DNA from 2 places in the Vibrio sp. Of14-4 genome. Region 1 is predicted to be linked to the other one. Evidence: riboswitches for the same ligand, from Rfam matches in the RefSeq annotation. Region 1 holds a riboswitch; the other holds the start of a gene.

Region 1 (8,173 bases):
TATTAACCTCTGCTTTACCATGTCATTAATCGCATTGTTGGCTCTAAATGCGGTCGCTTCACCTGTGGATTCAAACAAACGAGTGACAATGGCAAAAGCATCATGCAATTCGCCTTCACCCAACTCTTCGTCAAATTTTTCATTACTCAACACAGCGATTGCAATCAGGAAAGCCAAACGCTCGGTCGTCAAGTTTAATGAAAAGTCGTGCTGCTTTACCCACCCGACAAGTTCATCAATTGGCTGTTCAGCAGCAGTATTGGCAAGTATCTCACCCATTATCATTCCTGTTCTTTTTTGCCCATACGTGTATGTAGCGACCCATTGATAGATAAGGTTCCTGACGACATAACTTTCTTTCAAGCGCCACTACGTCTTGTGGTTGGAAATCACCCATGTATTCCCTGTTTCCAATATAATCACTAAAACATCGGATACCCGCTTTACCACAAATCTCAAAACCAGACGTCTCTATCCATTGATACACTTCCTCTGGTTTGAGTCCTCTCTGTGGCTGCAATTTAAACCTCTTTCGATGCGGCATACCGTCCAATATATGTGGGATATTGCCGCACACAACATTCTTATAAACCAACCCGTGATGGTTATAGAACATGATGGATGCAGCTCCACCAGGTTTTACTCTATTCAGCAAGTATTGCAGCGCTGATTTTGGATCGACCAACCATTCCATCACAGCATGGAACATCAATACATCAACAGATTCTTGGAGATGCTTTCCTATGCTCTGCACGGGTGAATGAACCAAACGATACTGCTTAAGCAATCCGTTTTTTTCAATCTCTTGACGAGCTAATTGCAACATTTCCGAAGATATATCACACAAAGTAATTCGATGTCCGAGTTTAGCTAGCTTTTGAGAAATTTGCGCTAATCCTCCACCAGCATCGAGCACAGAGAGACTTTTCCTGCTACCATTAATGGCGGAAAGTAATTGTTCAAGTTCTTCCCAAACAATCACTTGGCGTATTTCACCTTTATCGGACCCGTAGATATTTTTTGCAAACTTGTGCGCGATGTCGTCGAAATTGCGATCTTCAGTCACGGTAGGTTAAGTTATTATGTCGTGTCATTCTGCTATTTTGTCACATAGAAAGCAGATATAAAGAAAGATTCTCTTAAATTGAAACCAATTGGTGTTTTTTCGGACTATTTAAGTATGTTTGAGCTTAAAAAAGTGGTGTCATCACTGTTAATGCCTTTACCACTCATGCTGATGATCGGGATTGTCGGCCTGACACTCATTATGTTTACTCGAAAGCAAAAAACTGGGTGTTTTGTCGTTCTCTTTTCCTTTGTCGGTATTTTTCTGATCTCTTTTCAGCCTATTGCATCAAGGCTTCTTCTCCCCCTAGAACGTCAATATACCGCATTCTTTCCAGTAGATGACACCATAGATTACGTTATGGTTCTTGGTAGTGGGCATGTGGTAGACGATAAGATTCCCCCGACTTCCGAACTCAGCCGAACCGGCCTAATGCGACTTTCCGAAGGGATAAGAGTGATGAGAATGTATCCCGGTTCAAAATTGATTTTATCTGGGTATGCTGGGGGATCTGATGTCAGCAACGCTAGGATGATGGCAAAAGTAGCGCTAGCCTTAGGCGTTGCCAAATCCGATATTATTTTGTTGGAAACAGCGAGAGATACGTGGGAAGAGGCTCGGCAAGCCGCAGCATTTGTAAAACGGAAAAAGCTCGTTATTGTGACATCAGCGAGTCATATGAGAAGAGCGCTAAATGAGTTTTACTCTGCAGGATTAAAGCCCTATCCAGCACCAACTAACTATCTCGCTCAACGCAATGTAGAACAAGCCTGGGCCAAATATTCGCCCAAAGCAGTTTACCTCGAACAAACTGAAATTTACTGGCATGAAACGCTCGGATTGATATGGCAAACTCTGCGCGACTGGGCTTCAAACAATGACCACAAGGCAGGAATAGCCTCTGATAACCCTGTATCTGATGGCGACGCCTAACATTCTTTGTATACCGAGCATATCTCGGTATACTCTTTATTTTAGTCTCCCGCGAACATATAGCCTTCGCCATGCACTGTAACAAATAGCTGAGGGTTTTTGGGATCACATTCCATTTTGGCTCTCATCCGTCTAATGAGAACATCTATCGTGCGGTCATTAGGTGCTGCAACCCTGTGGCTGATCATATTAAGAATTTTCTCACGACTTAGTACCTGATTGGGATAAGAAGATAGCGCCACCAACAACTCATACTCTGCCTTAGTCAGTTTCACAGGCTTACCTTCTTTTGTTAAAGAGCGCCTTGGTATATCGAATGTCCAGTGCGCAAAACGAACTAACTTATTAGCACTTGCAGCCGGTTTAGCTTGGCGAGCAGAGCCTATGCGCCAGAGTAAATTTTTGACTCGAACCACTAACTCTCTCAATTCAAAGGGTTTGGTCACATAGTCATCAGCTCCCATTTCCAGGCCAACGATCTTATCTATGTTTTCAGTACGCCCAGTCACTAAGATGATCCCTATATCTGACTGGCTTCTAAGTTCACGAGTCAGCAAAAGTCCATCTTCACCTGGCAGATTAATATCCAGTAGCACTAAGTCAATACTGCTGCTTTTTATTAATTCGCGCATCTCTTCACCATTTTCAGCTTCAAATACTCGATAACCTTCATGCTGAAAATAGCCAACTAATTTACTACGAGTCACTGCGTCATCTTCGACAATTAATACGTGATAACCCATTTACACCACTGCATACACCTAACCTATTGACTCGTATTCTATTCATAAGCTGTCATAATTCTAGTATTTGTGTCGGTTATAAGTGCATACGCACTCTTTTTTTGATTTGAAACAACCTAAACGACACCGAACTGATATTTTATGGATAACACAAGTTTTATCCCAGATAGCTTACATAACTGTGGAGAGTATTATCTAATGGACGACATCAAATCCTTAAATGAGAAGCGCGCCGAAATCTATTGGTGGTTATCAAGTTTATTCGCCAGAGAACTTTCTGCTGAGGTACTTGAAGAGTACCATTCCCCCCAAGTTCGCGCCTTCCTAACAGCGCTTGGGCAGAATGAGCATTTAAGGCCATATATAAACAAACTAATAGATGCGCTTAATCGTGTGCTCAGCAGGAACAATGCCCAACTCGAACTAGCGGCTGACTTTTGTAATCTGTTTCTTAAATCCGATAAAGATTCTGCCCTACCCTACGCATCTATCTATATTGGCGATTCAGGACTGCTCAATGATATACCTGCCACAGAAATGGAAAACTTAATGTACCAGTATCAAATAGAGGTGAATAAAAGCCTTAATGAGCCGGCTGATCACATTGCTGTAGAATTAGACTTTCTCGGCCACCTAATCATTTGCTCCAACAAGCTAATGCAACCGAAGGAGATGGAAACTTCGATGCAGGAACAAGCACAATTTATTGAAGCCCGTCTTCTCTCTTGGATCCCCTCGTTTGTAGATAAGTGTCAGAAACTGGATAATTTCGGCTTTTATGCATCAGTGACAGAAGTCACTCTTGCGTTTATCAAACAGGATTACTCATTTCTAAAAGGTGAGTAATTAGACACAAATATGTGATGGAAAGCCTACTAGAATTTAGGTTTTTGTTTGCCCTTAAAGCCTTTGCGATATAAAATCGAGAACGAAAACGATAAAAACTGACAGAACTAGAGATAAACCGCTAAATAGGGCGGTTTTTGTGTTTCTGATACTTACTGCCCACTTACACAAATTTTTGATGCAAGTTCACGGCAGTCATCGACAGGACAGAACCTTATGGCCACTATCAAAGACGTAGCACGCTTAGCCGGCGTGTCGACAACAACTGTTTCTCATGTAATAAATAAAACTCGCTTTGTTGCAGAAGCAACTCAAGAAAAAGTGATGGAGGCAGTGACTGAATTAAACTATGCTCCAAGCGCTGTAGCGAGAAGCCTAAAGTGTAACAGTACCCGTACTATTGGCATGCTTGTCACTCAATCTACTAATCTTTTCTTTTCTGAAGTCATCGATGGTGTAGAGAGCTATTGTTACCGCCAAGGCTATACTCTCATACTGTGTAACACTGGTGGAATATATGAGAAGCAACGTGATTATATACGTATGCTCGCCGAAAAACGTGTTGATGGTATTCTAGTAATGTGTTCCGACCTAACCGAAGAACTCAGTGAAATGCTTGACCGCCAAAAGGATATCCCTAAAGTCATCATGGACTGGGGTCCAGAAAGCTCTCAAGCCGATAAAATAATCGATAACTCCGAAGAAGGCGGCTATCTAGCAACAAAATTCCTAATTGAACACGGTCATAAAGATATCGCATGTCTTAGTGGGCACTTTGAGAAAGCAGCGTGCCAAGAACGTATACAAGGGTTTCGCCGAGCAATGAGTGAAGCTAACTTAAAAATTAACGAGGACTGGATTCTCGAAGGCAACTTCGAATGCGATACTGCCGTGCTCGCCGCAGATAAAATTGTCGCAATGGATAACAAACCAACGGCTGTCTTTTGTTTCAATGATACTATGGCTCTTGGTCTAATGAGCAGACTGCAGCAAAAAGGAATTAAAATACCTGAACAGATTTCAGTTATCGGCTATGACAATATAGAGCTCGCTGAATACTTCTCTCCACCACTTACTACTGTGCACCAACCTAAACGTCGCGTAGGCAAAAATGCGTTTGAAATTCTTTTGGAACGTATCAAAGATAAAGAGCATGAAAAGCGTGTTTTCGAAATGCATCCAGAGATTGTGATTCGTGATACGGTTTACAATCTAAGTGAATGAATACGAACCGGCTGATAAGTTAAACTATTAGCCGACTCTATCATTTTGACACAAAATATTTGGATCGATATCACACTTATTCAATCACGTTGTGATACTTACCTCAAATCTTATTTATTCTTAAATTGTTCGACTAATGCCACGAACAGGGCAAACCAACTCGAAAGAGTGGGACGCAAAGCTTCCGGCCTGACTCAGGGAACTGAAAGGTAGCGGAGTTGCCGATGGGCAAAAATGCAAACTATCATACCGTTTAAAACAATACATGGACTAGTGATTTGATGTTTCGGTAGCCACATGTGTCTGTTCTAAAAAATGTATGACTTCTTTATCAACATTTTACCTGCATTATTTTGCTAATCTCTCGGACCTGGCTTTGGTGGCGTATAATAAAATATACACCGAGATAAAACAGCATGGATAAACCAATACTTAAAGAATCGATGCGACTTTTTGATCAGCTTGGTCAGATAAAATCGCGCTCAATGTTCGGCGGATTCGGCATCTTCGCAGACGACATAATGTTCGCATTAGTCGTTAACGATAAGCTACACATCCGCGCCGATGACAAACTAGCCAATCAATTTAAAACTGAGGGCTTAACACCATACGTATATAAAAAACGTGGGTTCCCCGTTGTTACAAAATACTTTGCGTTAACTGATGACATTGCAACTTGTGAGGAGCGAGCGCTTTCTTTAGCCTATCGCTCTCTAGAAGTGGCCAAGAAAGAAAAGACGACACAAGCTAAAGCTAGGCCGACTCGACTTAAAGACTTACCTAACCTTCGACTGGCAACAGAACGTATGTTAAAGAAAGCCGGAATCGATAGCGTCGAAAATTTAGAACAAATAGGGTCAGTAAAGGCGTTTAAGGCGATTCAAGCAACGCACCCTGCAGAGGTGTCAATTGAGTTGCTCTGGGCTTTAGAAGGCGCTATAAAAGGCAAACATTGGTCAGTTATTCCTACTACTCGCAGAGCGGAGTTAGAAAGTCTTCTTAATAGCTAATCACAACATGCTTTGAAACTAAGTCAGCCAGCTAGGTTGGCTTTTTTATTTTCTGTTTGAAATTTTACTTCTTTTCAACTGTTCTTATTTTCATATCCCTTTACTCATATTTAGGAAGCCTCTATGAATAAAAAACTCGTGTTAGGAGTTCTGCTCGTCGGACTGATTGTGTTTCTTGGCATTAACTTTGGTCAATATCTCACTTTAGAAAATGCTAAAGCTCAACAAGCCTCGCTATCTGAGTTTATAAATAACAACTTTGCACTAGCCGCTATAAGTTATTTTCTTGCCTATGTCGCCATTACTGCTTTCTCCATTCCAGGCGCTGCCGTTGTGACGCTTCTAGGTGCGGCTTTATTCGGCTTTTGGGCCAGTCTTTTACTTGTCTCATTTGCAAGCACCATAGGTGCGACTCTCGCCTTTCTCAGCAGTCGTTTTTTACTTCGAGATTGGGTGCAAACCAAATTTGGCGACAAATTAAAAGCAATCAATGACGGAGTGGCTAGAGATGGGGCATTCTATTTATTTTCGCTTCGCCTAATACCTGTATTTCCTTTCTTCCTAATAAACCTTCTAATGGGGCTAACACCAATATCTACTGCTCGTTTTTACCTGGTAAGCCAATTGGGAATGCTGCCGGGTACCGCGGTTTATCTCAATGCAGGCACACAATTGGCACAAATAGAAAGCCTATCGGGTATCGTATCTGCTCCGGTATTACTATCATTTGCTCTACTTGGGCTATTCCCAGTAGTCACTAAATGGGTGATGGGAAAATTCAAAGGAGCGACACAAACTCAAAATGAGAGTTAGTTTTGAAAATTTTCTCAACCGCTAATGTAATAGAAGTTCATATAGTCTGTGAACTTCTAAAATCACAGCAAATACATTGCCAAGTCAGAGGAGATGGAATCGTAGGGCTACAAGGAGAACTTCCTTTCGATGATAGTACCTCCCCCTGTGTTTGGCTTTTGAATATCAGTCAACATAAGCAAGCGCTGTCAATCATCGAACAGTATCAACAAAAAACACCATCAGATTTAAAATGGCAGTGCACCCAATGTGGAGAGCTCAATGAACAGCAATTTGGGTTGTGTTGGAAATGTAGCGAGATCAATAGAGACGAATCTGACCTCTATGAATAAAGCGCACTGAAGGCGCTTCATTCGTTTTCGCTTCAATCTTTTAGGACGAACGTATCTTCTCTATTGCGAACTTCGCACTAACTGAACGATGATCACTGCCATATGAGGGTCCAACAATCGAGTTACCCTCAGGTACGATTATACTTCTCTTTAGTGTCTCATCTTTTTGCGTAAGAATAACAACGCCATCAAGGTACCCGGTTTGCATTTCTCCGTTTTTCTGTCTTTTGGAGCCTTGCTTGGCCTCAGCATTTAAGCTTGCTTCCCACTTATATGTATTCTCCTGTGGGGATATCATTGGCAAGGTGATTTCATATTGAGGAGGAACTCCCAGCTCAGATCTAAAACTTTCTTTATCTTGTAATGCTCTAACTATTCGCCCATCAACTTTTCTATTTCGAGTATTAAAATCACCAGCAATAATAATATGATCTATATCAGTATGTTTGTTATTAATTTTGCATAACAAATCATTTATTTCTTTTTTTCTTTCATCTTGATCTTTTGAGTCAAGATGAATATTTACCATGGCAACTTTCATGCTACCAATGCTTTGTATAGTGATAGTTCCACCTTTATTTGGATTATTAAGCACGTCCCTATAAGTTAACTTATCAATAATAATAGGTGCTGCTATCCCTTTTTTAACCAGTGTAATCTGAGCGGTTGATGCAGGATTGGTGAACAAGGAAAACAGCTCTTTAGGTTTGGTGACTGTCAGCATTTTTTGGGCACTATTATAGACAATCACATACTTAGAGCCATTAATAGTCTCTCTCATTACTCCTGATAGATTCTTCATTTCTTCTGTAGATATAAAAACAATATCTGATGTACTAGTAAGAATCGATTCACACATATCGCTACTCATTGTTTGGTTTGCATTATTATGAGTAAAAACTTGGATGGTATGAGCGACCTTAGGCTTATCAAGCACACCATATTCTAAGTTGCTTAAGTGTTCTTCATTTGAGTTTAATTCTTGCGCAGGCAAACAGCAGTTAAATACTTTTTTGATATTAAAAGACGGCTGATGAGAACTTTTTTCTGAGCGATTCACTATACTACTAGCAGAGGGTGAAAAACTTGAGTTGACTTCCATTATCATATCCATAAATAAATCCTATCAGAGGATTATATAGACACAATAAAAATAAAACTGTGTTCATGAACCTTTATTAATTTAATTCAGTTTGAAAAAAAATA
Region 2 (8,173 bases), on a different contig from region 1:
ATCCAGAAGTCTTTGTTGTCGACACTCGTAATAACTACGAAATAGAAATTGGTACGTTTGAAAATGCGGTTAATCCTAACACCGAGACTTTCCGTGAATTCCCCGATTATGTTGCAGCCAATATGGATCCATCAAAACACAAAAAGGTCGCCATGTTCTGTACAGGAGGCATTCGCTGTGAAAAATCGACGGCCTATATGAAAGAACAAGGGTTTGAAGAGGTTTATCATCTCGAAGGGGGCATTCTAAAGTACTTAGAAGAGGTCCCAGCTGAGGAAAGTATGTGGCAAGGTGATTGCTACGTTTTTGATGGCCGTGTTGCTGTCAATCATGAGTTAGAAAAAAGCGGTTACGAAATGTGCAATGCGTGTCGTCTACCCATAACTCAGCATGATATGGAGTCACCATCCTATGAAAAAGGGGTAAGCTGCCCTAAATGTGTCGATAAACATACAGACGAACAAAAAGCACGATTCCGTGAGCGTGAAAAACAAGTTCAGTTAGCCAATACGCGTGGTGAATCGCACGTTGGTGGGGATGCTGATCAAATCATAATGAAGCGTAGACAAGAGAAAATTGCGCGCAAGGAACAACAAAGAAAATCTAAGTGATTCCTGATCTGCTATAGACAGCTTCTATACACTTAAGTAGCCTTCTTTTTGAAGGCTACTTGCCTATTTCAATTTATTACTCAAACCATCGAACTTCCATTAGTCACACAGGTTTAAGCCCTAAATTAAGGTAGTTTCTTGGGATTGAGAATATCACATTCAATAGTCGGTTTTTATAATAGTTTTTATTGGCTCTGAGCACCAAAAAGATCACGACTGCTTGAATTTAGTAATGAGACAACTCTTAGACTCAATGACACCAATATTTCTATTGTCCCTTGGGCAACAACCAAGAACCAATAGATACAGCCTGAACACCCGACACTCTTCCTCTAAGAAGGCATCCCTCCGCAGGCATAGAACGCCCGTTTGAATCAATGTAAATTGCATTCTTTAGATGGAAGTACTGGCTGTCACCGGAATTACTTGAATTCAAAGCCAGTTGGCAATCAAAAGCAAGATTTTCTGTACTATCATGTAGGTGTTCATTAACTAGCTCAAAGTATCGGCGTTCAGATATGAGTTCTCCGGTTAAAATTTTCTCACCCATGAATATAGTCACACCGACTGTCGAGTCATCTTTATCTGTGTGGCTTACCATGTTCTGAAACAGGGACTCATTGCGCTCTATTGTTATCATATTTATTTTTCCTAGCTGAATTAGACTCCTCCAATATAAACGTTTGATGCAGTCTTGTGACATGAATACATGTGAAGTTTTTCTTATTGCTTCTTTATTGACGTATCGGCCACTCTGTTGGACTAGTCCAAATCATGCCGAATAGCATCACATAATTTCATCAATTTTCAGATTTTAATCCATAAAAATCAAATGGTTATGTGATGTATTCAAAATTTACCTCAAAATATTCAGAATATATACTCTATTTCGTCACACCTTATCTACCACCCTAATTCAGCTCAAAGAAGCTAAAAGTTTAAAAGCGGTAGGACGTTCATAAAATACCCTATTTGATACTTTTAGTAGCATTAGCAAACACTGGAGCTTCGGTAATAGTAAGAGCGTCAAGCTCATTGAGCTTGAACAAATGTCCGCTAAATAGAACACCCGTTTCACGGAACTCATTCAGTGTCGCTTTGTCACAGCAACATAAAAGATGTTCGTTAGTCATCGCGAGAAGGCCTGAATAACCGTTTAGACCATTAATTAATTGATGGAATGGCACGGACTCTTTCTTCAAGATACGAGTCGTTAGGATGCACTGTTTGAATTGGTTAGTTAATGAAGTGGGTAGTGTAAGCATAGTCAGGTTCCCCTAAAGCTAATGCAATGCAGCCCACAGCTTAAGCTGTGCTGTCACTTTGCGTCCCCGCCTCACGACAGGTTTGCCCAGTTTGTCCTGTGTTAAGTATAGGCAACATCAGACATAAACGAAAAAAGAGCTGGTTTAAGCCTGTCCTCCAGTCTGATCTTTCGCTTTTATTTCTGAGTTACTTTAGATAGAGTAATGCATGCGGTGACAGCGATACTTCACTCCGTAGTGTTGTGGAAGTCAATAGGATTGACTTCCATGTAAAGAAAATAAAACTATATTAATCAGTTTATTGTCTTGGGTTTCTTGCTGAACAGATCTCACTTTCAAAATCGCTTCGGTAAGGATTGATATCAAGACCGCCCCGCCTTGTATACCTTGCGAAAACGGTCAGTTTTTCCGGCTTGCAGCAGCGTTTAATATCGGAGTAGATGCGCTCTACACATTGCTCATGAAATTCATTGTGTTCACGGAATGATATTAGATACCGTAACAAGGCTTCATGATCGATTTTGGCTCCTGTATAACGGATATAAACACTTCCCCAATCAGGTTGGTTAGTGACCAAGCAGTTAGACTTGAGAAGGTGAGAGCACAAAGACTCTGTAACATATTGATCTTCTGTGGACCCTATCAAGGAGTCCTCATTATAATCAAATGAGTCTACTGTAATATCCAAACCATCAATACAATGTACGTTTTTATCGACTGACGTTTGTTGAGGTTCATCAACAGCAACAAATGATACTAATACTTCGGCTCCAGCGGCTTCACTAAGGTCTTGTTTCATTTGCTGCATAACAAGATCTTGGGAATCGAATCGGGTTTGGTTATAGCTGTTTAGGTACAATTTAAAAGACTTAGACTCAATCAAGTTATCCGAGGTGTGGGGAATCACGAATTCGCCGATTGCAACCACTGGTTTCCCTTTATTATTGAGCCAAGAGATCTCAAAAGCTGTCCATAAATCGAAGCCAGTATGAGTAGCTTGTATACGCTCTTTGATCTCGGCCCGCCCTCTTGCTCTCGGAATTGGATCGAGCAGTTCTGGTTTATATTGAGAAACATACTCTGTCTTTTTACCCAGATTCTTATTATAGATTGCCATTGATTATGACTCCTTGACATTGATTAACCGAGAAAACAGCTTTCTGGCATAATAAATTGGCCCAACACTAACTAACGCATAAAGAACCTTGATGGATACTTGGCTATAGAACATAACCAATAACACATCATTAGGTATCACATTATAAAAGGCAATGCCAATAAACAAAGCACTATCTACCACTGAAGCGATGCTCGTACTGGTAATAACTCGAATGGCTAACCAGCGAGAATTTGTTATCCGCTTAATTTTGTTCAAAATGTAAGCGTTAACATTTTCAGAAATAAAGTATGAGCTAAGTGAAGCAACAAATACGGACATCATACTAGCAACCAATGTTAAGTATTGCTCATCCATCACTTTCCAGGGCTCGATGCTGGGAACAAGCGTCGATAAATAAATAAATGCCAGTATGACAGCATTGACCGTTGTCGATTTAATAATCGCCCTTCTTGCTAATCTCAGGCCATAAAACTCGTTCAAAATATCAACAAAAATGAATGATATCGGATAAAGAAAAATCGCTATCGGTACAACTAGACCCGTATTGAAAATTTCTATCGGCTTAATACCTGTGAGGTTTGACAGAGTAAAAAGCGAACAGAGACAAAGGACTAAAAATGAATAACTCATCCAATAATTTTCATGGCGATCTTCTAATTCGTAGGCACCTTCAAAACTAGATTTTGAGTACGCTTTCTTACACACCTCAACTAATTCATTACGATTAAGATCATCCGCAACATCGCTTTTTAAAAGTTCTGCGGGCGGTATATCAACAACTTTACCCGTTCCTTTTATCATAATGCTTGCAGTCATACTAGGGGTTTCACTAAAACCGATTAACTTGTACTTATTGTTAAACACAGTAGCGCTCCTCAAGAATGCTGCCAAAAAAGTAATCATTGCGCTCTAATGGTTCATCAGAAGCTAACGCACATAAATAGCCATTACGAACAATCAGCTTATTCGACTGTTCAACATGACGATTTGAGCGATCAACGATAAGTAAGTTTCCTCTCGTATAATATTGAGACAATGAGGTGCTGATTTGTATAGCTACAACATTCTTGCTTTGAGAGAAATGGTAAGTCAATGGATAATCCGTCACCATTTCACTAATATAGTGATCACCTTTCAGTACAAACTCATGTTCTGTCAAAATAGGAACGGCGATAGGGTTTTTATTTCCATCGATAGACGTTAGAGGTGAGCCAATATAATGCGATTCAAGAGATTCATTCTGAATGATGTAGCAAGTAGTTCCAAAAAAATCTGCAATTTTTTCTACTGTAGCTGCTTGCACACGTTCAACTTTACCATCCAAGATTTTATATATTGTAGAGCGAGTAATACCCGTTTTTCTACTTAATGATGCTTTCGTTTCTTTCCCTTGATGTAATCCAAACTGAATATTATCTCTTAATATAGCCAATTGCTCACTATTGCTTTTCATATGACAACCTGATTAAAACTTGGGCAAACATAATTCCGTTCATTTTATTTATGATATCAGGAACATATACCAAGTAGTATTGCTATGCGCACATAAATACATTACGCATATCAAACTATGGAACTTTCTCCCCAAAAAATCATCACCAGAAAATAAGCTTTGTTTCAAAATAGCGACTTATTTTCAAGAAAAAACATAAATTATGATAAAGGTGCTTTTCGTTTCTCTCACTGGAATAGATATCTAAACACCCAGAAAGTGGTGTAGTAATATTGTCGACAGCCTATCGGCCATAAAATAGGAATGAGGTCATAAGTTAACCCTAACAAGCCCAACTAAAGCAATCCAATCATACACTTCTCGTGACAAATAGAATGTAATGCCAATGAAATTAGCAAAGTAAGAGACTTATCTCATTTTTTATGCCACTACTTTTCTATTCTGACCAGCTAAGAAAATACATAACCTGCTGATATTAATGAATTTATTTTGAGCGTTTTTTGACAGGTTATTAAATATTCGAAGGTTTAATAAATTAATTACACTACTCTCGCCAAGCAATGAAGGCTGGAGCGAAGAGCAAACAGGAGAAAATCATGACATCAAGGTATCGCTGGCAGCAAGGAGACCAGACATACCAATTCCGTTCGTTAGCCGATTTAATGGCTAAAGCGACTCCAGAACGGTCAGGGGATGCTTTGGCGGGTGTGAGCGCTGACTCAGAAACAGAGCGTGTTGCTGCGCAAATGACACTAGCAGAATTACCACTCAAAGCATTTCTACAGCAAACTGTCATCCCCTATGAAGACGATGAGGTAACACGCCTCATTATTGATACTCATGACATGGAAGCCTTTGACCCCATCTCTCATTTGACAGTGGGAGATTTTCGTAACTGGTTACTAAGCGAAAAAGCCGATAGTGAAACACTCTATAAAATCCGTCTCGGGTTAACACCAGAAATGGTCGCTGCAGTTAGTAAAATAATGCGCAATCAAGATCTTATAGCTATTTCTCGAAAATGCCATGTAAAAACAGCCTTTCGCAACACTATAGGTTTACCCGGCAGACTGTCAACTCGATTACAGCCCAACCATCCAACAGACTCTCTAAATGGTATAGCTGCCACTATTTTTGATGGCTTGATGTATGGCAATGGTGACGCTGTAATAGGCATCAATCCAGCAACAGATAATGTTCCACAGACCATCAAATTGCTTGGAATGCTAGATGAAGTGATTCAATACTATAAAATACCGACTCAATCATGTGTGCTTACCCATGTGACAAACACTATAGAAGCAATAGAAAAAGGCGCACCAGTTGATCTTGTATTCCAGTCTGTTGGTGGAACTGAAGGCACCAATCAAGCATTTGGAATTAACCTTGGCATCCTTAAGGAAGCCCATGAAGCTGCCCTTTCTCTAAACCGTGGCACAGTAGGCAGTAACTGTATGTATTTTGAAACAGGTCAAGGGACAGCTTTATCCGCTAATGCCTACTTTGGTGTGGACCAGCAAACTTGTGAAGCGAGAGCATACGCCGTTGCAAGGCATTTTGATCCTCTTTTGGTGAATACCGTTGTCGGCTTTATTGGCCCCGAATACTTATTCGATGGAAAACAGATTATACGTGCTGGTCTAGAGGATCACTTTTGTGCCAAGATGCTCGGCCTTCCGATGGGATGCGATGTTTGCTATACCAATCATGCCTACGCTGATCAAAACGATATGGATAACCTTCTGACATTGCTTGGTGTCGCGGGTTGCTCTTTTATCATGGGAATACCCGGCTCTGACGACATCATGCTTAACTACCAAACAACGTCTTTTCATGATGCATTATACGCGAGGAAAGTTCTTGGCCTAAAGCCCTCCCCTGAATTCGAGCAGTGGCTCATCAAGATGCACATTTTTGATGACATAGATAACCTTGTTTTAACCCAAGGTATAGCAAAGCCTTTTTCCGCCTCAATTCCTACGTTAAGTAAGGATAAGACCAATGGCTAATAACCCTATCCCAAAAGGTAAAATTTCACCACAAGTCACAGACAACCCTTGGCAATCTTTGCGCCAATTTACTTCTGCTAGGATTGCACTGGGCCGAGCAGGAACTAGCATACCAACTCACGAAATGCTTGCATTTCAACTTGATCACGCACGAGCAAAAGACGCCGTACATAGAGCACTAAATATAGAAGACTTGGTTAAACAACTTAGCAAACAAGAAAATATTAAGCAGCATACACCTGATTTACCCATGGTCGTAAGCAGCAAGGTTTCTAATCGATTCATGTATTTGCAGCGGCCCGACCTAGGTCGCCAACTCGATGAAGAGTCATGGGAAAAAATCCAAAACTACCACGACACGAATAAAGCTAACTACGACTTATCAATTGTAATCGCTGACGGCCTCTCATCTATCGCAATACAAAACCATGCAGCGCCTGTGATTGATCGATTAATTTCCCTTCTTTATAAAGACGCTGAACACCATTGGAGTGCCGCACCAATAACTATTGTTAACCAAGGCCGAGTTGCGTGTGGAGACGATGTTGGGCAGTGTTTTAAGGCAAAAATCACCTTAATTCTTATTGGTGAGCGCCCCGGTTTAACTTCTCCCGACAGCATGGGCCTTTATATTACTTGGCAACCCGTAAGAGGAAAAAAAGACTCAAGCCGTAACTGTATCTCAAACATAAGGCCTGAAGGCCTTGGATATGAAGAAGCCTGCCAGAAGGCCTATTACCTGCTAAAAGAGTCGCTCAAACGACAAATATCAGGTGTCGATTTAAAAGACCGAAGCGTTTCTGATAACGGTCAAGTACTCGAAAACCATTCATCAACCAACTTTTTAACTTCACCCAAAAAACAATGATAGAGGGAATTATCATGTCTGATGAACGTCAGAATTATCTTGCCAAGAGGCAGCTTAAACGAGGGTCTGCAGGATGGATCTTACTTGCAGGTTTAGGCGTTTCATATGTTATTTCCGGCGACTTTGCCGGTTGGAACTTTGGCATTGCTCAGGCTGGCTGGGTAGGCTTCTTGATCGCTGCCTTAGCTATGGCTTTGATGTATTTCACACTTGTCTTGTCCCTCGCTGAAATGTCAGCGGCAATACCAACAGCAGGTGGTGGCTATAGTTTTGCACGACAAGCCATGGGGCCACTTGGCGGGTATATAACCGGGCTCTCCGTATTAATTGAATATGCATTAGCACCAGCAGCAATAGTGATTTTTATCGGCTCCGCAGTCAACGAACTGATTGGTATCGATGGCCCCATTGTCTACGCTTGTTTCTACTCTATCTTCATTGCTATTCACCTGTCTGGTATTGGCCAAGCTCTCAAAGTCATGATGGTTATCAGCGCACTTGCTGTTATTGCAATTTTACTGACCGCAACCGTTCTGATTGGACAATTTGACATCAACAATCTTTTTGACATTCCACCAACAACTTATGAAGCAACACGATTGTTACCTATGGGGTGGTACGGAGTCTGGGCCGCACTTCCATTTGCAATGTGGCTATTTTTGGCAGTTGAAGGAGTACCGCTTGCTGCCGAAGAGGCTAAGAATCCAGCAAAGGATGTTCCCAAGGGAATCATAGGCGCTATGGTGTTTTTGCTTTTTACAGCAACACTCGTTGTGTTTTTACTTGCCGGTGCCGTCGGTGCCAAAGTGATAGGTGACAGTCCAGTTCCTTTAGTCGATGCGCTTAA

What was found. Region 1 has a riboswitch for cyclic di-GMP ahead of MHN79_RS00520 (TfoX/Sxy family DNA transformation protein). Riboswitches for the same ligand answer to the same signal wherever they lie in the genome.
Region 2: linked by a shared signal. The riboswitch ahead of MHN79_RS06720 (hypothetical protein) and the one ahead of MHN79_RS00520 (TfoX/Sxy family DNA transformation protein) in region 1 are both predicted to bind cyclic di-GMP.

What each region holds. Positions count from the first base shown of each region.
Region 1 covers NZ_JAKRGI010000001.1:112,359-120,531, reverse strand. Annotated here, with positions in the region: gene mukF (chromosome partition protein MukF) at 1-279, opposite strand, end outside; gene cmoM (tRNA uridine 5-oxyacetic acid(34) methyltransferase CmoM) at 272-1,066, opposite strand; gene elyC (envelope biogenesis factor ElyC) at 1,181-1,999, shown strand; gene torR (two-component system response regulator TorR) at 2,041-2,742, opposite strand; gene torD (molecular chaperone TorD) at 2,941-3,588, shown strand; gene purR (HTH-type transcriptional repressor PurR) at 3,805-4,812, shown strand; cyclic di-GMP riboswitch class I at 4,952-5,038, shown strand; gene MHN79_RS00520 (TfoX/Sxy family DNA transformation protein) at 5,229-5,822, shown strand; gene MHN79_RS00515 (TVP38/TMEM64 family protein) at 5,946-6,635, shown strand; gene MHN79_RS00510 (DUF2007 domain-containing protein) at 6,638-6,967, shown strand; gene MHN79_RS00505 (hypothetical protein) at 7,008-8,081, opposite strand.
Region 2 covers NZ_JAKRGI010000005.1:30,785-38,957, forward strand. Annotated here, with positions in the region: gene MHN79_RS06710 (rhodanese-related sulfurtransferase) at 1-611, shown strand, start outside; gene MHN79_RS06715 (hypothetical protein) at 880-1,251, opposite strand; gene MHN79_RS06720 (hypothetical protein) at 1,580-1,876, opposite strand; cyclic di-GMP riboswitch class I at 1,896-1,973, opposite strand; gene queF (NADPH-dependent 7-cyano-7-deazaguanine reductase QueF) at 2,175-2,993, opposite strand; gene MHN79_RS06730 (queuosine precursor transporter) at 2,997-3,860, opposite strand; gene MHN79_RS06735 (helix-turn-helix domain-containing protein) at 3,853-4,449, opposite strand; gene MHN79_RS06740 (ethanolamine ammonia-lyase subunit EutB) at 5,046-6,458, shown strand; gene eutC (ethanolamine ammonia-lyase subunit EutC) at 6,451-7,326, shown strand; gene eat (ethanolamine permease) at 7,341-8,173, shown strand, end outside.